2 regions of the Paenisporosarcina sp. P4_D4 genome follow, and region 2 is predicted to be linked to the other one. Evidence: riboswitches for the same ligand, from Rfam matches in the RefSeq annotation. Region 2 holds a riboswitch; the other holds the start of a gene.

Region 1 (10,025 bases), on a different contig from region 2:
ACGATTCGATAATTTAGGTTTTTATACAAAACCTTATAATTCTACATGGGAGGTTTACCCTCACCATAATGCTTACTGTCATCATAAAAGGAAGTGTGAGGCAAACTGGATTATTATATAAGTTGTTTGTTTTCTTCGGTTTGTATAAAAGCATCAGTTAGCAATTGAATATCTTCACGTATCTGAGACTTCAGTTTAGGACAGTCACACTTGAAATAATCATCAACTAATCTTGTTAGTTCGTAACTAAATAGATTCATAGGCACAATCTCCTTTTTATTATCTCCTTTTAAATAGTCCCTAAATCCTATTATGAGACATTCTCATATTAATTAAAAGGAATATTATATAGTCAAACTATTAGATAAGTTATGGAAACATCTATTGAGAGAGAGAAAGGATAGATTATTTTTATGACCATGTACAAAATTCGTAATAGAGATACACAACAGATTTTTTCGGTAACTAATGGCTGGATCAACGAATTCTAAATAGGTGGTATTTTAATAATCAGAAGACGGCACAGCTGTTGCAATAGGTTTATTCGGAAAAATAAATTCGTTTCTTCAATATGAAGAAACGTTCTTTTTTTACTAACGGATGCTTTACTTCAATAAGGGTTAAAACCCTTTTCTTATTCAACTAACGTGGCAGTTTAGTTTAACAAGGGTTGAAACGAAAGTTTGTTGATTTAAATCGGAACTTATATACATTTAATCTGTATAAAAGCAAAAGGTATCCTGACTGAAACGAGGTGGTTAATATGAATAAAAATAAAACAATAGTAATTTGTGCGTCAATTGTACTGATAATTTTACTTGTACTTACTTTTTTTGAATTCATCTTTTTGAGATTACTCGGATTACAATATAATTCAATTGGTACTTTAGTATTTTTCTTTATTATGTACGTATTCCTTGAAATACCTCTCTCCTTTATTAAAGATGGAATACCAAAAGCTTTAAAATCTGTTGGTATGATTCAATCAAGTAAGGGGTGGTTGTCATTTATTTTAGATACAGGGCTGACTTTTTCATTAATTAAATTACTCGATATCTTTATGGTGAATATTTCGATTACTTGGCAAGGTCCACTAATATTTGCATTGATTACAGGACTTATCAGTTCGAAATTAAAAAAGAATGAAAAAGAGCCTCAGATGATTAATAGCGAAGAATTTAAGGAATTAGAAAGAAAGTTTAATTCTAATAGCTAATCAATATAATGGTGTGATTGTTTAAAAAGGCAATCGCTTTTTGTGCTAACGGGGCAGGTTAGTTGAAGAAGGAAGAAAAGGGAGATGAACAGAAATGAAAATAGATTGGCAAAGCTTAAAGTTGGTACAGGGTTGTTTATTGACTGGTATTTATGCAAATCAACTTAATGTATACCAATACAATAAATTCTTAGTTATTAATTCTGTCCTACTTATTTTAAAGATAAAAAACCCACATTCCCTTGAATTCTGGTATTGGAAAATAGATTGGTTCGAAGACGAAATAGGAGATGACTTTCTCATTATTGAAGAACAGGAAACACCAGAACCAATTGAATATAGGTATGAGCCAGAAATTGCCCCCAATCAACATCTACTAATGAGTTCTAGTTTTTCTGTCGAACAAAACAAAATTAAGAAAGTTAGTGGATACGGATTTAAAGATGAGAAAAGTGAAATCTTAACTTCTATTGTTTTTGAATTAGAGGAATCATTCATTTCTATAACAACCGGAGCTGTTATAACAACAAAAATTACAGAAAAGGAGCCTGATGATTTAGGAGACTTAATTTTCCCTTGTGACTGACAATGCATTTATATAATTCAACTCGGAGCAGTTAATCCAAGAAGGATTAATTCTACTTTTTGTTGAACTTATTGATCTAAAGGGTGCTTTAGTTGAAGATCCTCGTGCTGCTTAGGCAGCTTTTTCTTATTGAACAAACGAGGCAGGTAAGTTCAATAAGAGGATTAATTTACCAAATTAATAAGAAGCATTTTTGAACTAATGGTACTACCAACGTATCGCAGGATATTTTAGGAAAAGAACATTTGATTGTTGAAATCATTGACTCAGATGAAGTAGGTGGGCTAAAGGTCTATTTATCAAAAAGTTATATATTGGAATTATTCCCAGACACTTCAGAAGAGGATGATGAGTTCTGGAGACTTTTTAATCGTAGGAGCGATAACCCCCACTTTATCTCTATATAAAAAATCATCCATTTCTTGTAGGCAAACTTTACCAATTCAATTATTGTAATTCTATTTCCATTAAACTATAATGAAAGCGATTTAATAATTGAATAGTTATATATTTTGGTTCTTTACTTGCGGGTAAAGATTAAAAAGGAACCAGGTTAAAATCCTGGACGGTCCGGCCACTGTAATTGAGGGAGTGACTTCCATGAGCCACTAGTTGAAAAACTGGGAAGGCGGAAGAAACGTACCAACCTCATAAGTCAGGAGACTTGCCTAAATATAGATGTAGAATACCTTCCGGGAAAAGGTTGCATTGTGGATCATTGAATTTCTTTTTGAATTTGTGAGAATACAAAGGCTCTTACCTTTCTTCCGGGGGTAAGCGCTTTTTTTGTTTGATTTCGAAAAGGGGAGGATTTCACGGAACCGCAACAACACGTTAATCAAAAATTCTATGAGAAATGGAGAATCATCACTTGACTACCTACAAACAGAAATTGCGACGCCTTCTTCCTGCATTATTGGCATTGATTATGCTCGGGTCCTTGATTTCACCGATCCAGGCAGGAGCCATAGGGGAAAGCGGAAATGCTTCGCTGCCTCAGGAGACGAGAGGCCAGCTTGCCGAAGGGCAAATTAATACACAAACGCAGTCGACACAAATCGACCGTAGCGCCGAGATAAGAGCAAAAGTGGAACAAGCAATCGAGAAAACGAAAAACTACTACATACAGAACCCCCCTGACTATTCCAAAGGGACTTCACACAGCAATTATTGGCTGATGTCCGCTTTATGGGGTGTAGGGACGGACTTGGAAAACGACGTTCCATGGAAAGAAAATGCTTCCCCATGGAATCCAGCGTCCTATTGGACCGTCGGTAAGGAAAAGGTGACTACTTCCTCGAACGAGGATGCAGGAATTGTTATCGGTTCCATCGTTTTGGGCAAAAACCCATATAAATTCGGGACACGGGACATTGTGCATGATTTAGTTGCGAAGCAGAAAGAGAACGGATCTTTCTTTACCATTTGGGGAGAGCCTTGGGCAATGGTCGCGCTTGATCTGATGGAAGCGGAGTATGACCAGGATAAACATATCCAATATATATTGAGTAAGCAAAATCCCACGACAGGATACTTTGGCGATTCCGATGTGACAGGGTGGATACTGATCGCCCTAGCCCCACATTTGGACCGGCCGGATGTGAAAGCCGCTGTCGACAAGGCGGTCCAAGGGATACATGACAACCGGAACAAAGCCACGGGCGAAGTCATGGGGCAGATGTTCGGGGAAAACTCCAATAGCGTCGCGCCTATCATCAATGGCTTGGCGGCGGTAGGCGAGGACCTCTTCTCGGAAAAGTGGACCATGGAAACGACGCAGCTCGGATCGGTCAACCTGATTGAACGATTTGTGGACCGCTATCAAATGGCTGATGGCAGATTTACTTGGCAGGAGAACACTTTGGGCTCCTGGCAGATGGCAACCGAGCAAGGATTGCTTGCCATCTCTGATGCCGTTGCAGGAAAGTCGACTTTCGTGCGGCTGAAAGACTACAAGGAGCAAGAACTGGACAAGCAAACGAATGTCTCGGTAAGAGTGGAAGGAATCAACGATACGCTACTCATGAATAAAGATGTCCAAGTGGAGACATTCATGGAAGCCGCCGATGCTTTCGATGCGACGGAGCAGGCGCTTGCCGAAGCAAGCATCCCGTTTGAAGGATCGAGTTCCTATATTGCCAAAATAGGGCCAGAGGAACAAGCGACGTTCGGGGCCTGGGATGGCTGGCAGTATATAGTGAATGATGACTATCCGGGTGTGTCTGTCGGAGAGTACCCGATTGAAGACGGAGATGAAATCGTCTGGTTTTACGGGAACGTCGGGGACATTTACCAAGATATCGATATAGCCGATGAAGTGGAGGAATTGACCCTCCGCCCAACCATTTCAATTGCGCCGAAATTACTTGAAGGCGATGAAATTGAAGTGACGGTTACGGCAGAATACGATGTATACAACAGCTCCTGGGAACTGGAAAAAGAGAACGAGATAGCGAAGATCAAAGACGCGGCCATCCAATTCGACGGAAAGACATACAAAACGGATGGCAACGGGGTCGCACGCATTCCAGGTGAAAAAGCAAGGGTCGGGACGTATGAGCTGAAGGTCACAAAAGACATTGACGGCAGTTATCCAAGGCTCCTGCGCCAAGCAAAAAAAATCATCATTGAGGAAGATCCCGACAGCGGTGCCATCCCGTCGGACAAAACGGTCACACTGTCCGTCGAGAAGCGCACGATTGGTCTCGGAGATATCATCGTGCCTATGGGAGTGGCGCTGCAAAATGGGGATACTGCGTTCACATTATTGAAAAGAGTGGCCGATCAAAAAGGGGTATCCATTGATTATATTGGATCCGGGGCAGGGCTTTACGTTCAGGCGATAGAAGGTCTTGGAGAGTTTGACCATGGTTCGCAAAGTGGCTGGATGTATTCGGTCAACGGGAATTTCCCGGAATACAGTGCAGGGAACTATGTGCTGAAAGACGGGGATGTCCTCCGCTGGCAATATACGAAGGACCTTGGGCTTGATCTTGGACAAGGAACAATCCCGGGTACCGGAGGGGGAAGCAGTCCCGGAAGCGGCAATAGCGATGGAAACAACCAGATCGAGATTCAAAAATCAATTGCCGATGCAGCAGGATGGATCGGAAAAAACCGTGATTTCACCAAATATGATCACTTCATCGATTGGGATGTACTTGGTTTGGCAAGGGCTGCTCAAAAAGTTCCAGCTTCTTACTACGCTGCGTTCGAGAGCTATGTAAAGGCGGAAAAAGGAGAGTTCAGGAAAGTCACCGATTATGAGCGGATGGCGTTGGCCATCACCTCGATCGGGAAAAATCCGAGAAATATCGCGGGATATGACTTCATTGAAAAAATCTACAACAATGAACGCATGACGATGCAAGGGACAAACGGTGTCATTTTCGCATTGCTTGCCTTGGACTCGAAAAAATATGAAGTTCCTGCGAATGCGGTATGGACGAAAGCCAAGCTGGTGGACTGGCTGCTTGCGAAACAGAACGGCGATGGTGGCTTCCCGCTGGCGGATGGAGCTGCAAGTGATATCGATATGACTGCCATGGCGCTACAGGCCCTAGCGAAATACCAACAAAACAAAGAAGCGAAGGCTGCAACAGATAAAGGATTGGATTGGCTGTCCAAGCAACAACTGGCTGAAGGTGGATTCCAGTCGGCGGGATCAGTCAACAGCGAAAGCGTTTCACAAGTGATCATTGCGCTGTCGAGTCTTGGAATTGACTTGGAAGACAATCGATTCAAGAAAGAGAAGGGCGATTTGCTTTCAGCACTTCAATCCTTTGTCAATAAGGACGGGGGGATTTCCCATACGATAGGCTCGGGAAGCAACTACATGGCCACCCAGCAAGGGATGATGGCTTTGGTCGCCTATGACCGTCTCAAAACTGGCAAAACCGGCCTGTATGATATGGGAGACGTAAAGGCATCGACCCCGAATCTTTCATTCCCGGATGTCAAGAAAGGATCTTTTGGGGAAAAAGAAATACAGGAGCTTGCTGAAAAAGGTGTAATTGCTGGCTTCTTGGATGGGACGTTCAAGCCAAACCTAGAATTGAACCGAGGGGAAGCGGCGATTTTATTTGCCAGAGCACTGGATTTGAAAGCTCCGGAGTCGCCGGCAGGATTCAAGGATGTAGCCAAATCCAGCGTATTCTATGAGGCCGCACATGCTACGAAAGCGGCAGGCATTTTCAGAGGTCAGGGGATCGGGGAAACTTTCGGTGCTGGTGAAAAACTGAATCGTGAACAAATGGCTTCAGTGCTTGTCCGAGCTTTTGGATTGAAAGCCACAAATGAAAAAGTGAAATTGGCTGATCTGGACAGTGTGTCGGATGCACACCGGAAAGATGCAGAAATTTTATATCAAAATGGTATCACGCTTGGGAATGGGAACGGAAATTTCGATCCTAAAGGGTCTGTCTCCCGCGCGCATTTTGCCGTGTTCCTTTCCCGTTCACTGAACAACAAGAAATAAACAGTGTCGCGTTCATTTTATCAAGTGTTCACATTAAATATCGTATTTCAAGGACGGTCCAGCATTCCTCCAATAAGGTGCTGGAATGTCTGCAATATGGAGGACATTCAATTCAAAGAATGTTAGTAAAGGGGGACTATCGTTGAGGAACCATGTGAAGATCTTCGCAAATTTGGCCGCCGCTTTTGTATTGGTTCTTTTGCTGGGCGCATGCGGATCGTCACTGCAGAAACCGACAGGGCTGGAAAAACCGCAGAGCAGCCAGGAAACGGATGCAAGCGAGGAGCTGACGGAACAGGAACCCGTAGAAGAGAACGAGGGAATCTCTGAAGAATCAATAACGGATTCCCGCAAGGAAGAGCAAGAAAAAGCAGGAGAAACCAAGGTACGGGTGGAAAATGAGCAGGTTACAACGGTTGCGTCGGCAAAGAAAGAAGTGCAGCAGCCTACTCATGCAAAGGAGCAGGCTGAAAACAAGCCAGGAAAAGCCGAAAATCATACGTCAGGGCCTTTAGGGGAAGGTGGCAAGCAACCTTCAAACGCCACTTCCGGCAATCTCCCAAAAACGGCAGCACCCGTACAGGTCCCTTCCAAGCCACCGGCACCCCCTGTGGAAAGCCCGGCTGAAAAAGAAAAGGAACCTGAAGAGCAAGCATCCACAATCGTCTTCTCAATCGTCATCTCGTCAAGTGAGGTCCCTCTGACTCCTGTAAAGATGGAATTCAAGGAAGGGGATACCGTACTGGACGCATTGATCCAAATCACGAAAAAACATAAAATCCAAATGGATTACCGTGGCGGGAAAGGCGCCAGTGCATACGTGGAAGGTATCGCCAATGTCTATGAATTTGATCGTGGACAGGGGAGCGGCTGGATGTACCGTGTAAATGGGGTATTTCCTGATCGTGGGGCAGGCACGGTCCCGTTAATGGTGGATGATCGTGTCGAATGGCTCTATACGACCAGTCTTGGGGAGGACCTGAAAGCCGACCTGAAACCTTTTCGCCGTTAATTTAGCCAAGCGAAAACCGGCCAGTGCAATGCGGCCGGTTTTCTGCATGAGAAACGTTAAATGAAAGAAGGTGTACAAATATGGAAAGTGGCTTTCGCAGCTGCCACCCATTCGTGGTTTTCTTCTATTATTTATGTGTCGGCTTTCTCGCCATGTATTTCAATCATCCAGCATTTCTGCTTGTGGCGTGCTTGTTGCTGTTTGGGGCCAATCTTGCCCATGGCGGCGGCAAAGCGCTCAGGAAATGGATTCCATCACTCGTCTGGATGAGCGTTGCCATTATTGTCTTGAATCCATTGTTGAATTCAAGGGGTACGCACATTTTCTTCTACTTTCGAGGGAAGCAGGTTACCCTGGAAGCCACGATGTACGGTGTCGTAATGGCGCAGTCGATTGTCATGATCCTGCTGATGTTCATTTCATTCAACATCATTTTGAACGGCAATAAATTTCTGTTCGTTTTTTCTTCATTCTTGCCAAGAACCGCCTTTTTGACCATGCTGGCCATCCGCTTCGTCCCCCTTTTGAAAAGAAGGCTGGATGAAATAAGCGACGTGCAGCGCATCAAAGGGACGACAGCCTCGACAGGAACCATATGGGAGCGAGCGGGAAATGGGATGACCATGCTGCAGATTTTGTTGACATGGTCCTTGCAAGAATCATTGGACACGGCGGATTCAATGAAGGCGAGGGGATACGGGACGGGCAAGCGGAATCCTTATATTCCCTACAGAATGAACAAACGGGATAAGGGGTGGCTCGTGACAATGACTGCTCTTTTTGCGCTATGTGTAACAGGCGGGATGCTTGGGTACGGCAAAATCATTATCTATCCAGCTCTGGGGACATTGCACCTTTATTTCCTGGATTGGGTCCTGCTTATTTGTATGATGTTATTGGTATCATTTCCATTGCTCGTTGAAGGGAGAGAACAATTGAAGTGGAAATTTTCCGTATAGAAGAAATGACATTCGGCTTTCCCGACATGGAATGGAAAGCACTGAAGGATATCCATTTAAGTGTGAGGGAAGGGGAATTTGTAGTGCTATGCGGCCCGAGCGGCTGCGGCAAGACGACATTGCTGCGTCTTTTGAAAAAAGAGCTTGCCCCTGCAGGCAGGAGGAAAGGGGAAATCTATTACGAAGGAAAGCGTTTGGAGGACTGGGAAGAGAGGTTATTGATTGAACAAATTGGCCTTGTTTTTCAAGATCCCGACAATCAAATCGTCATGGATGAAGTGATGCAGGAAATTGTGTTCGGCTTGGAAAATCTGGGCTACTCGAATTTCGAAATGCGCAAAAGGGTTGCAGAGATGGTCCATTTTTTTGGAGTGGAAGGATTGCTGAGATTGAAGCCATCGGAACTATCCGGTGGCCAGAAGCAGATGCTGAATTTGCTTTCCGTTCTGTTATTGAAGCCCAAGGTGCTGCTGCTGGATGAACCGACTTCCCAGCTTGATCCAATTGCGGCCAAAGAGTTGATTCTCATTCTGGAAAGGCTGAACAAGGAAATGGGCATGACGGTCATTCTTGTCGAACATCGGTTGGAAGAACTGTTCGGGGTTGCGGATCGGGTACTCATGATGGAGGATGGGAAAATCGTTTATGATGGAAACAGCAAAGCGGTCATCACCGAACTGTACGCGCGGGGAGACGAACGATTCATCCCTTATGTCCCTTCAATATCTAGGCTTTATATGGAAAAAGAAGTTTGGCCAAGACTGGATGGCATACCATTGAACGTGAAGGAAAGCAAAGAGTGGATCCGAACACTGCCGGTATATCCTGCACTTGAAGTTGCGGATGCCGATGCCACTGAGGGAACTGGGAGGCAGCGGGTACTGGAAATGAAGGATGTATATTTCCAATACGAGAAAAAAGGATTGATGATCTTGAAAAGTCTTTCGCTGGATATTTTCAAAGGGGAATTCTTTGCATTGGTCGGAGGGAACGGTTCAGGAAAATCCACTGTTATGAAGGCGTGCATTGGAAGCATCAAGCCGAAACGGGGAACAGTATGCTATGAAGGAATGGAAGTAAGTAAGCTGAAGGGCAGGAAACTGTATGAAAGAATGGCCTACCTTCCCCAAAATCCACGGACCTATTTCGTCCATGATACCATTGTGAAGGAATTTGAAGAAGCGGTCGTGCGACACGATGTGAAAAACGGCACTGCCAAAATGGAGGAATTGATGAAGGCATTCAATATTACACATCTGCGGGATCGCCATCCGTATGATTGCTCAGGCGGAGAAATACAAAGGGCGGCACTTGCCTGCATGCTGATTGGCTCTCCTGATATCCTGTTCATCGATGAACCGACAAAAGGGCTGGATCCCATCTCGAAAAAGCGCTTTTCCGAAGTGCTCTATAGGCTCCATCGTGAAGGATTGACCATCATGATGGTGACGCATGACATCGAGTTCGCTGCCCGGAATGCACAAAGATGCGCTATCATGTTTGATGGGGAAATAACGGTTGCCGGCACGGCGGATCAATTATTCAAAGGGAATTACTTCTACACCACGGCAATCAACCGGGCGACAAGGTCAAGCAATGTATATGAAGCACTTACGTTAGAGGAGGCGATCGAAACATGGCCCGCTCCCACATTTACTTGATGGCCGCTTCTTTTATTGTGCTCACCATGCTCATTGTTTCCATCGTTTATTTCGATTACAATGCCTATCTGCTGCTGAGCCTTGCGATTATCGCTTGTACCATGCTCCCCTTCT
Region 2 (12,408 bases):
AAAGCATTTGGCAAACCAATCGGAGCGTTCCAGAACACGCAATTCAAGTTAGTTGAAATGAGCACCGAAGTTGAACTTGGTCATTCATTCCTTGAATCGTTGATTGAAGATCATATGGCAGGGAAAGACATTGTCTCAAAAGTGTCCATGGCGAAGTATTGGCTGACGGAAACTGCCAAGAAGATTTCCGGTGAATGCTTGCAATTACACGGAGGCTACGGCTATATGGAAGAATATAAAATTGCAAGGCGTTATCGAGATATTCCAGTCGCTTCGATTTATGCAGGCAGCAATGAAATCATGAAAGTGATTGTCGCGAAGAAAATGGGGCTGTAGATGAGGGCAAACAGGATCCATGAAGATGATTAAAAGAGGTTCAAAATGAAATTATCAAATGAACAAGAAATTGTAGAAGCCATTTCTAATGACGAGTGGATGATGAATGTTATCAGACAAGCAGCTACACTAGAGTTACCCGACTGGTGGATATGTGCTGGATTCATAAGAGGAAAAGTATGGGATGAATTACACGGATTTTCTGAAAAAACCATACTTCCAGATGTGGATGTCATTTATTTCGATTCGAAAAATTTGGACGAACACATTGAAAAACTCTATGAAAAAGAACTAATTAAATTAGATTCAACCATTCCTTGGTCCGTTAAAAATCAAGCAAGGATGCATACTTTGAACAAGGTAGAACCCTATATATCCTCAATAGATGGGATGTCAAAATTTCCAGAGACAGCCACAGCTATTGGCATAACTTTTGATGACAAAGGGGAACTTCATTTATGCGCTCCACATGGAGTCAGAGACTTATTAACAATGAAAATCTCTCCCACCCCTTATTTTGAAGGGTCGCAAATATATTTTGATAGAGTTAAGCGAAAAAACTGGTCAGCAACATGGCCCTTAGTGAAAGTAGAGTAAGCGGCAGGGCTTTTTCTGTCGCTTTTTCAATTACTACTATTGTTATCGAATGAATTATCCGTAGCATTCTGACAGTGCGTTAAACGATCAGTGTGGAAGCGCGAATAGAAAGGGAGCAACCGCGAATAGAGTAATATTTTCACTCCCAAACCTCAGGCATATTCTAGAATGTTTCAAAGAATGGAATCGCCTTGTCTTTCATACAACGTATCGCAAAGGGATTTAACGCATATCATGATATACTTTCCAAAAACAACGAGGAGGTGTCTCTTATGCCGACCAATATCCCAGCGAGCCTGACGAAAGACTTGGCGCTGACGATTTACAATGCTGGATTTGCGTTAATTCAAGAAATCCGCTCCATTCCTCCACTTTCAGACGATCATATCATCTACTATTCGGACGTACCACAACGGATTGAATCGAATTCCGTTCAGGTGAAAGGTCTAAAAGTCACAGAGCTTACTTACGAATATGACTTGATGGATCGACTCAAGTTGCTGGAGAAATATGTTGGGCATCAAATCAGAATCGTCAATAAGAAAACAGGCGAAGAAAAGACATACCTTCTGTTAAGCGTCCAAAATGGTTTGGTCCTTGCAGACATGCTGACAAGAGAAATCGTTCTTGATGCAGAAGGGGAGATCCGCTTGCCGGACGGTCCGGAAGAAGTGATGTTAAAGCCCACACTCGTTTGGCGTTTTGAAGAACAAACGGCAGAAGATGTACGGGTTACGTATTTAACGCGGGGGCTAAGTTGGGAAGCGGACTATGTGGCACAAGTTAGGGAGAATGATTTTGATTTGACAGGATGGGTAACGATGACGAACAACTCGGGCATGACGTTTGACGATGCGACAATAAAACTAATGGCGGGGACAGTGAACCGAGCACCAATTCGCATGCAAAAAACGATGAGTTTTGAGCAGGGTGCCATGGCCGAAATGGAACCGGAACGTCAGGCATTTGGAGAGTACTATCTATATACGCTCCCTGAAAGACTGACGCTGGAGAATCGACAGCAAAAGCAAGTTCAACTTTTTTCTGCCTACAAAATCAAATCGCACACGGTATATGAAGTGGATGCGTACAGTGCCCATCCAACAGTGTACTTAACGTTCCGAAATGATGCGGAAAACGGCCTTGGATTCCCACTTCCAAGAGGGAGATTCAAATTGTACAAAGAAAATCCAAAGGACGGTTCTTCTGAATTTATCGGAGAAGATTACATCCCGCATACGGCTGCTGGCGAACTAGTCCGCATCAAATCAGGGGAAGCTTTTGATGTCACGGTGGAAAGTGATGTTGTGGCTAAATACAAGAAAGACGGCTATGAGTATGAGGAAGTCGTATACTTGATTCGCAATCAAAAAGACCACCCGATTGAACTTATCATCAATCATGGCACAAGCTATAGCGTATTTGATGTAGTTGAATCAACACACACTTGGAAACGGAAAGATAACGATATACAAATCTTTGTACCGGTTCCTGCAAAATCTGAAGTGAAAGTGGCATTTACGATTCGGTATGACCGGAGACAAGATGTAAAGGTGAATTAGCATCATGAAACGTATCAGTATGGGCACTCTTATTCTAGCAATTTATACACTACTTGTTTTTTATTTTGGCTATAACACGTATCAGTGGCTCCAAACGTGGGCCCTGCCGGTTCATCCCGTGTTGTTTGGTCTCTTCTGGTTTGTCTGTGCTTTTGGCTACATCATCGGCAAGTTTAACCATGGGCTTAAATATTTTAGTATCATCGGGTCGTACTGGTTCATTGTAATGCAGTACGGCTTGATTTTATTTCCTCTGGCAACGCTTGTTTATTTGATATTGCCTTCCAAGCAAACGATTTTTATTACAGGAAACATCGTGGCGTTTATTTTTCTGATTATTTTCATCGCAGGGACATATATGGCATTTTCACCGGTTGTTCGCTATAAGACAATAAATATCAACAAGGATTCTGGTTCGCTTCGCGAGTTAAAGTTGGTACTAGCATCTGACTTTCACTTAGGTCTTCTTTCCAATAAAAAGCACTTGCAGCGTTTTGTGAATTTGGCTAACGCAGAGCAGCCGGACGTGGTGTTGCTTGCAGGTGATTTGGTGGATGATGATCCGATTTGGTTTGTGAAAGACGGGATGTCCGAGGTCATGAGGCAGTTGAAGGTGACATATGGTGTTTACGGCGTTGTAGGAAATCATGAGTATTACGGACGTAAAATTCCGCTTCTTGTGGAAGAAATGAAGGGAGCGGGCGTCCGGATGTTGCTGGACGAAACCATTTGTGTGGAAAATGCGTTCTATGTAACGGGCAGGGAAGATGCGACGAATGGGAAGCGACAGTCTTTGGAGAGTTTGAAGCCAAAGTTGAATGAGCTTCCATGGCTTGTGATGGACCATACGCCTTTTGATTTAGACACGCCTGCTGAGCTCGGAGTGGATGTACATGTATCAGGGCATACGCACCGTGGGCAGATGTGGCCGAATCATTTATTCACACGTCGTTTATTTGAGCTTGATTATGGGTATAAACTTAAAGGTCAGTTGCACGCTTTTGTGTCATCTGGCTTCGGGTTTTGGGGTCCGCCGCTTCGATTGGGTTCGCGTTCGGAGCTTTGGTCAATCAAAATTACAGTATCGTCGAAATAAATATTGGGAAAAGCCCATTAATCTTGTTACGATAGAAGTTGGAAAGAAATTGTTGCTTGGAGGCTGGACATGGAAAACTGGATTACTGATATTATGAGCCAGTACGGCTACATAGGTATATTTTTACTAATCATGCTTGAAAATATTTTCCCACCTATTCCGTCAGAAGTGATTTTGACGTTTGGTGGTTATATGACAACGCAATCGAGTATGACGGAAATGGGTGTCATTTTGGTTTCGACTGCAGGTTCTATCGCAGGGGCTGTGATTCTTTATGGAATCGGTCGAATGTTGGATGTAAAACGCTTGGAGAAAATCGTGGATCGTTATGGACGTGTTTTACGTTTAACGAGAAAAGATATTTACAAAGCAGATAGCTGGTTTGATAAATATGGCATTTGGACTGTATTGTTTTGCCGCTTGATTCCATTGATTCGCAGTCTGATTTCGATTCCTGCCGGGATGTCGAATATGAAATTTGGATTGTTTTTGTTATTTACGACATTAGGAACACTTATTTGGAATACGATTTTAGTATCGGTCGGAGCAGCGGTGGGCGATAACTGGGAATCAATCGTTGGCGTAATGGACGTGTATTCAAATATTGTTTACGTCTTGCTTGTACTTGCAGGACTTGCCGTAATCTGGTGGTATTTACGATTCCGAAAAAGAAGAGCATAAGGAGATATTATGGAACTATTTGATTTGCTTAAAGCGTTAATATTAGGATTTGTTGAGGGGATGACGGAGTTTGCACCCGTTTCTTCTACCGGACATTTAATTATTGTGGACGATATGTGGTTAAAAACATCTGAGTTTCTTGGGAAACCTTCGGCTAACTCGTTTAAAATCTTTATTCAGCTTGGATCGATTTTGGCGGTAATTGTGGTGTTCTGGAAACGTTTATTCAGTTTGGTTGGTCTTTATAAAATGAAAGATACAACTACAGGCTCAAAGTTAAAATTGACGCATGTAATTGTAGGTTTAATCCCGGCGGGTGTGCTAGGCGTATTGTTTGAAGACTTTATCGACGACAATTTATTCCGTACCGAGACGGTATTAATTGGCTTGGTTATTGGTGCGATTTTAATGATTGTGGCTGATAAATTCGGACCTAAAAAACCGAAAACACAGACGTTGGATCAAATTACATACAAGCAGGCATTCACTGTTGGGCTTGTGCAATGTTTATCGTTATGGCCAGGTTTTTCTCGTTCGGGTGCGACCATTTCAGGTGGTGTATTGTTCGGGATGAGTCACCGGACGGCAGCTGATTTTACATTTATCATGGCTGTTCCGATCATGTTCGGTGCTAGCTTCTTGTCCCTTTTGAAAAACTGGGAGGATATAAATCCAAGCGATACTTCGTTTTATGTCGTAGGATTTATCAGTGCTTTCGTATTTGCGCTGATTTCCATCAAGTTCTTCCTGAAGTTAATCGAACACGTGAAATTGACGCCATTCGCAATTTATCGATTGGTATTGGCGGCAGTGTTGTTCGTGATTTATGTTCTATAATGGATTCGAAAACGGTCTCAATATGAGGCCGTTTTTTTGTTTGTGGAAAAGAGGAGAATCCGCGAGTTTTTCTGTGATGCGCAAATAGAATGGTGGAAACAGCGAATAGAGTTAATTTAAGGCTTGAAAGGAAGCAGACTGTTTCTGTCGAATATAATTGGTTAGACTAGCAAACACATTTACATAGGATACGAAATAACGTCTACTTTGCCCAATGGGTAATAAGTGAATACAAAGAATTGAGAAAAGGGGATAGACAACATGACTGAGACGATAAGTATCGATCACCGTACAATCGCGGTTCGATTGTTTAATGAAACATGGGATTTGATGGAGAAGAAAGACCGAACAGGTGATGAGGATTCACAAATGCTGGAGAAGGCATATGCTTCGCTCTATCATTGGCGCCAAATCGGCACAAAGCTTAATTTGGCTAGAGGCTATTGGCAAGTGTCCCGTGTCCATGTCATTCTCGGACAAGGTGATACAGCATATTTTTACGGCGTGGCGGGTACAGAACTATGTGAAGCGGAAGGATTTGGCGATTTTGATTTAGCCTTTGCTTATGAATCCATAGCACGTGCAGAAAAGTGTAGGGGCAATTCTGAGTCAATGAATATTTGGTTGGCACGCGGGCAAGTAGCGGCCGAAAATATCGCGAAAGAACCAGACAAAAAATATTTTTTAAGCGAATTGGCTAGTGTAGATAAGGGTTGAACGAATTCAGCGATGATTCATCGGTTGTAAGAAAAAACACTATATGTTAGATTGGATATTATGTAAAACACAATATATAGTGTACAAACGAAAAAGAGGTACCAGTAATGGTTTAAAAGGGAATTCGGTACATGCCGAAGCTGTCCCCGCAACTGTAAGTGTAAACGACTGTACAAAGTCCACTGTGCATCAGCATGGGAAGGGTACGGAAGGATAATGCACGAGCCAGGAGACCTGCCTTTTTTTTCGATGAAGCAACACTTTCTTCGGGGGTTGAGGAGTGGAAGCGAGCTATTTGTAGCGAGCGAAATTCCATTTTCTCTCAAACCAATTCTACTCCTTTCCATTCTTTCAATCTTGAGCGATGGCTCAGCCGAAGAGGCTGTTCCATCGCTTTTTTGTGTTTCTGAAATTGTTGAATTGGAGTGGGTATACATATGGTACAAAAGGTATTAACAGACAAAGAAATACTGATAGATCAACTGCTGGAGCAGTTTAAAGAGAATGAGTTGGCTCCCTTGTTGCATGCCAATGAAAAATGGCTGAAGAAAAATCCACAAGCAACCGATGAACAGTGGTCAAAAGCCATGGTAATGGAGTCACTTAGTCATCTGGATGAAGAGCAACCATACTGGACTTTCGTCGCTGCTCGTGTTTACTTGGCACAAGTTTACAGCGAAATCGCTGTAAGACGAGAATGTTCAAGTCAAAATGTGTATAAGGATTTTGAGAAACACCTTCAGCGCTTATCGGACAAGGGTTTATATAATGCCCGTCTCCTGAAGACCTATAGTAAAGAAGAAATCAAAGCATTAGGTGAAGTGCTTGAACCGGAACGCGATGGACTATTCACATATATTGGATTAAAGACATTGATGGACCGTTACGTGGCAAGAGATTACGACCTTTCACCCGCAGAGCTACCGCAAGAACGATGGCTCATCATTGCTATGACGTTAATGCAAAACGAAACCGAGAATCGCTTGGAGAAAGTGAAGGAAGCATACTGGGCAATGAGTAACTTGTATATGACCGTTGCAACACCTACCCTTTCCAATGCAGGGAAGCCAAATGGGCAATTATCGAGTTGCTTCATCGATACAGTTGACGACAGTCTTCAAGGGATTTATGACTCGAATACAGATGTTGCCACGCTATCGAAATATGGCGGTGGTATAGGCATTTACATGGGGAAAGTGAGAAGCCGAGGTTCCTCAATCCGAGGATTCAAGGGAGCATCGAGCGGTGTGCTGCCGTGGATCAAGCAATTGAATAATACGGCGGTCAGCGTGGATCAACTCGGTCAACGACAAGGAGCGATTGCCGTTTATTTGGATGTGTGGCATAAGGACATCTTGCCTTTCCTTGATTTGAAGCTAAACAACGGGGATGAACGATTGCGCGCACATGATATTTTCACAGGTGTGTGCCTACCGGATGTTTTCATGGAGAAAGTCGAAGCACGCGAAGAATGGGCACTGTTTGACCCGCATGAAGTACGTACTGTCATGGGTTATTCTCTAGAAGATTTCTATGATGAAACCCGGGGGGAAGGTACTTTCCGAGATAAATATGAAGAGTGTGTAGCGAACGAACAGTTGTCGAGAGAAGTAGTGCCGGCCATTGATATTATGAAACGCATCATGCGCAGCCAACTGGAAACAGGTGTGCCATTTATGTTTTATCGAGACGAAGTAAATCGAAGAAATTCAAATAAACACGAAGGCATGATTTACAGCAGTAACTTGTGCACGGAAATTTTTCAAAATATGAGTGCGACAGAATTTGAATCGATCACGTTGGAAGACGATGTCATAGTCACGCGCCGTAAGCCTGGTGATTTTGTCGTGTGTAACTTGTCCTCCATCAATTTAGGAAAAGCAGTTCCGGCTGGTGTGTTGGAAAGATTGATCGAAGTGCAAGTACGCATGCTCGACAATGTCATCGATCTGAACATGATTCCAGTGCCACAGGCAGAACGAACAAACGCAAGATACCGTGGAATCGGTCTTGGAACATTTGGTTGGCATCACTTATTAGCGCTGAAAGGAATTCGATGGGAATCTGACGAAGCGGTAGAATTTGCGGATGAATTGTATGAGGAGATTGCTTATTTGACAGTACAAGCATCCATGAATATCTCTCGTGAAAAAGGACCTTATCCATTATTTGTTGGATCAGCATTCCATACGGGAGAGTACTTTGAATCGCGTGGTTACGATTCATTGAAATGGCGTGAACTTCGTCTGGATGTTGCCATGAATGGCGTGAGAAACGGGTATCTCATGGCCGTCGCACCGAATTCTTCCACGTCGATATTGGCAGGAAGTACAGCAAGCATCGATCCTATATTCCAAAAAAGCTATTCGGAAGAGAAGAAAGACTACAAAATTCCGGTAACAGTACCTGACTTGAATCAAGAAACAACATGGTTTTATAAGTCCGCGTACTTCATCAATCAGCATTGGACATTAAAACAGAACGCTGCACGACAACGCCATATCGATCAAGGGGTATCGTTAAATTTATATGTACAAAACACAATTAAGGCGAAAGAATTGCTGGACTTGCATCTGGATGCGTGGGCAAGTGGTTTGAAAACGACCTATTATGTGCGCTCCACATCGGTGGAAATGATGGAATGTGAGTCTTGCTCAAGCTAAGGAGGAAATTGAATGACAACGATTGAAAAACGAAAGCTCATGGATAAAGAGGCACCAAACCGTTCTACCGGCATCGTCAATGGGGCTTCATCGAATGTACTGAACTGGGATGATGTACGGTTCAGTTGGGCGTATCCGAAATATAAAAGGATGCTCGGAAACTTCTGGACCCCTTTTGAAATTAATATGGGCTCGGACGTGAAGCAGTTCGGCGGGTTGAATGATGCGGAGCGGGAAGCATTCTTGAAAATCATCGGCTTATTGGCATTGCTCGATAGTATTCAAACTGATTTCGCAGGGAAAGTTGCTGATTATTTAACGGATTCCAGTTTGAATGCGCTTATGATAATTTTGGCACAACAAGAAGTGATTCATAATCATTCTTATTCATATGTGCTGTCGAGCTTGGTGTCGAAACAAGAGCAAGACCGGGTGTTTGATTACTGGCGCACGGAACCGGTCCTGGCAAAGCGAAACGAATTCGTCATGAAAGGGTATGAAGCTTTTTCAGATGAGCCAAATGTTGATTCATTATTGACTGCGATTGTCTATGATGTCATTTTGGAAGGGTTATTTTTCTATTCTGGATTCGCTTTCTTCTATCATCTCGCACGTCATCAAAAAATGGTCGGCACGAGCACAATGATCAACTACATCAATCGAGATGAACAAATTCACGTCGATTTGTTCGTGAAAATTTATCAGGAATTGTTGCGAGAATATCCTCAGTACGATACGCCAGAAAGAGCTCGTAAAGTTGAAAATATTTTCAAAGAAGCGGCTGCACTTGAAATCGAATGGGCACGTGAAGTGATAGGGGATCGAATTGACGGTCTGGACGTCGAGGATGTGGAAGAATACATTTGCTTCTATGCAAATGTCCGCTGTGCTCAACTTGGCTATGAACGACCATTCCCGGCGTATCGCAAAAATCCATTGAAGTGGATCAAAGCCTACGAAGAAGTGGATTTGGGCAAAACCGACTTTTTTGAGCAAAAGTCTCGTCAATATGTAAAAGTCAATGTGCAAGACAATGGGTTTGATGATTTATAGGAAGTTTAGGAAGAACGCTGTTTCATAAGGCGAGTTGAATCTGTAGTGCGATGAGTTTAAGCGATAAATTTGTACAAGTGACCTTTAAATAATCAAAAGAGTAAAAAATAAACATTTTAAGATGTAAAAGGATAATAAAGAAGTCTGGCGAATCCTATAAGAGATACTTAATTTTCATTAAGGAGATGTAGAGAATGAAACCAGTACTTCCATATTTAACGTTTTACGGAAATGCCAAAGACGCAGCTGCATTTTATGAAGTAACATTCAGTTTAGAGAACCAAGGGATGCTAAAATATGGGGATAGTGATTTTCCATCACCGCCTGAAGCGGCAGATTACATTATGCATTGTCACTTAACAAATGGAAACTTCAGCATTATGCTTGCTGACTCCTCAACCCCTGGCGAATCAGGTACGACAAATGTTTCATTGATGATTGAATGTGAAAGCGAAGAAGAAGTGAATCGTCTGTACAATGCATTATTAGTGGGCGGTCAGGCAATCATGGAACTTCAGGACACGTTCTGGGGAGCCAAATACGCTAAAGTGCGCGACCAGTTTGGGTACACATGGGATCTGAATTTCGAAAAAGGACAAGCTGAATAACAAACTGTGAAAGATAGTAGGGGCTGCCGATGTTACTGGCAGCCTTTTTCGTTGGGGGAAAATGGGTGAATGGGAATAAAGCTCGGACAAGTGTTGCACCGGCTCCCAGGAAGAACGCCAATGAAGAAACCTAACAAGGAACCCCTAAGTTCATTCATGCCGAATAAAATACTCTGATTAATTTACCCACACCAAATCCGCTCTTCTGTATCAAAAAAAACCATGACAATATTCTGAATAGAAATTATAATGAATAAAGTTTTAGAAAGGGAGAGATAGCATATGAAAAGAACAACATTGGCTTCAGCATACAAATTGGAGGGCATGTTGGGATAAAATGTGAACTCCGATTTGATTTTAACCCAAATCAAAAAATCGGAGGAAATTAGAATTGAGTATACAAAATTTTTATTACACTTTAACAAGTTCACGGTCGTTTTTCATTCAGATGGTGTTCACATTAAACGCCATTTACTATGTAACTCAAGCGGAATTGAATGCTTTGCAACTCGTATTGATCGGTACGACTATGGAAGTGTCTGTTTTACTGTTTGAAATGCCCACAGGTTTATTCGCGGATCATTTCGGACGGAAAAGGTCGCTTGCTTTCGGAACACTCGTCATCGGGTTAGCACATGTTTTGGAAGGTAGTACGCCTGAGTTTTGGGCGATTGCGGTAGCTTCTGCGATGTGGGGAATCGGCTGGACATTCATCAGCGGGGCGGAACAAGCTTGGATTGCTGATGAACTGAACGCTAAAAGTTTGGAAAAGACGTTCTTACGTGGATCGCAGTTTTCATCCTGGGCTCGCTTTGCGGCGATTCTTGCAAGTGTGACAATCGCAGCGATTTGGTCCGTACAAATTGCAATTATTGTTGCGGGAATCATGCTCATTGTCATAGCGGTATGGGCTATCATCAAGCTACCTGAAACAAAGTTTGTTAGAGTTACTCGTGAAAAAGGTGTCTCAGGTGTCACGCATATGGTGAACACCATCAAAACTGGTGTTTCTCAAATTCGCGGGAACACCGTGTTGGTCAGTATTGCGATGGTAACCTTGTTTTGGGGGCTCGCCAGCGAAGGCTTTGATCGTTTGTACGGCGCTCATTTCATTGTGGACTACCAGTTGTCGGAAAGTGAGACCGTTTATTGGTTCGGTACATTTTATGCGGTCGCGTTTTTACTGAATATCGTGGTCCTTCGTTTCGTCGAGAGACATGTCAAAGGACGTTATGCACATGTATTATTGATTACTAACACCGTGTTGATTGCAACGATGATTGCTTTCGCTTGGACAGGTCATTTCTGGGTGGCGGTAGCCATGTATTGGGTGACAAGTGCACTGAGAAACGTAAACTATCCATTGATGAGCATCGTTACAAATGAACGCATAGAATCAAAAGGGCGTGCCACAACACTTTCCATGTTTGGGCAGCTTGATGCGTTCGGACAGATTGCCGGTGGACCACTCGTCGGCATGCTGGCATTGTACACGTCCATTGCAGGAGGGATTACTTCTTCTGCGTCGTTAATCCTGCCGGTGCTTTATTTCTTATGGCGGATGAAAAGGAAAATGAAAGTTTCATAGATTGATTAAGTGCCTGGTGCGAATACGTATCAGGTTTTTTATTTTACAGCGAAGCGTAAAGAGCAAATCAGAAGATAGATATATGGGGGAATTACTGGTGCAAGGGAATAAATGACGCAACCACAAAAAAACAGTGCACCATTAAAGGCACACTGTCATTAACTTTATTTATTTCCCGCCTAATATATCAAATAGCCCGCCTGCCAAGCTACCTTCACCTTTTGAGCTGCCGCCAGGAATTTGTGGGGCTGCTGCAAAGACTCGGCTTGCCAATCGACTGAATGGCAACGATTGTATCCATACGGTTCCTGGCCCACGCAATGTAGCGAAGAACAATCCTTCTCCACCGAACAACGCCGTTTTTACGCCCGGCACCATTTCAATGTTGTAATCAACTTCCTTGGTCATGGCCACTAAACATCCTGTATCGACACGTAACACTTCGCCTGGTTGTAAGTGTTTCTTATGAATAGTACCTCCAGCATGAACGAATGCGAGTCCGTCACCTTCAAGCTTTTGCATGATAAAGCCTTCACCACCAAAGAAACCAGTCCCAAGTTTACGTTGGAATTCAACGCCGACCGATACGCCTTTAGCCGCTGCCAGGAACGCATCTTTTTGACAAATGATTTTGCCGCCCATTTCACTCAAATCCATTGGAATGATTTTT

What was found. A riboswitch is a leader RNA that binds a small molecule or an ion and turns the genes downstream of it on or off. The one in region 2 is predicted to bind cobalamin.
Region 1: another riboswitch for cobalamin. It lies ahead of AC1DSL_RS09730 (DUF4430 domain-containing protein); the one in region 2 lies ahead of AC1DSL_RS00285 (ribonucleoside-diphosphate reductase subunit alpha).

What each region holds. Positions count from the first base shown of each region.
Region 1 covers NZ_JBFUIO010000034.1:1,094-11,118, forward strand. The annotation lists gene AC1DSL_RS09720 (YrvL family regulatory protein) at 764-1,216, shown strand; gene AC1DSL_RS09725 (hypothetical protein) at 1,311-1,802, shown strand; cobalamin riboswitch at 2,299-2,488, shown strand; gene AC1DSL_RS09730 (DUF4430 domain-containing protein) at 2,674-6,279, shown strand; gene AC1DSL_RS09735 (DUF4430 domain-containing protein) at 6,422-7,291, shown strand; gene AC1DSL_RS09740 (energy-coupling factor transporter transmembrane component T) at 7,372-8,250, shown strand; gene AC1DSL_RS09745 (ABC transporter ATP-binding protein) at 8,232-9,911, shown strand; gene AC1DSL_RS09750 (ECF transporter S component) at 9,887-10,025, shown strand, end outside.
Region 2 covers NZ_JBFUIO010000001.1:48,193-60,600, forward strand. The annotation lists gene AC1DSL_RS00250 (acyl-CoA dehydrogenase family protein) at 1-336, shown strand, start outside; gene AC1DSL_RS00255 (nucleotidyltransferase family protein) at 382-933, shown strand; gene AC1DSL_RS00260 (DUF4139 domain-containing protein) at 1,206-2,495, shown strand; gene AC1DSL_RS00265 (metallophosphoesterase) at 2,500-3,591, shown strand; gene AC1DSL_RS00270 (DedA family protein) at 3,661-4,272, shown strand; gene AC1DSL_RS00275 (undecaprenyl-diphosphate phosphatase) at 4,282-5,109, shown strand; gene AC1DSL_RS00280 (hypothetical protein) at 5,371-5,826, shown strand; cobalamin riboswitch at 5,907-6,082, shown strand; gene AC1DSL_RS00285 (ribonucleoside-diphosphate reductase subunit alpha) at 6,264-8,489, shown strand; gene AC1DSL_RS00290 (ribonucleotide-diphosphate reductase subunit beta) at 8,502-9,542, shown strand; gene AC1DSL_RS00295 (VOC family protein) at 9,737-10,150, shown strand; gene AC1DSL_RS00300 (MFS transporter) at 10,542-11,738, shown strand; gene AC1DSL_RS00305 (TIGR00266 family protein) at 11,907-12,408, opposite strand, start outside.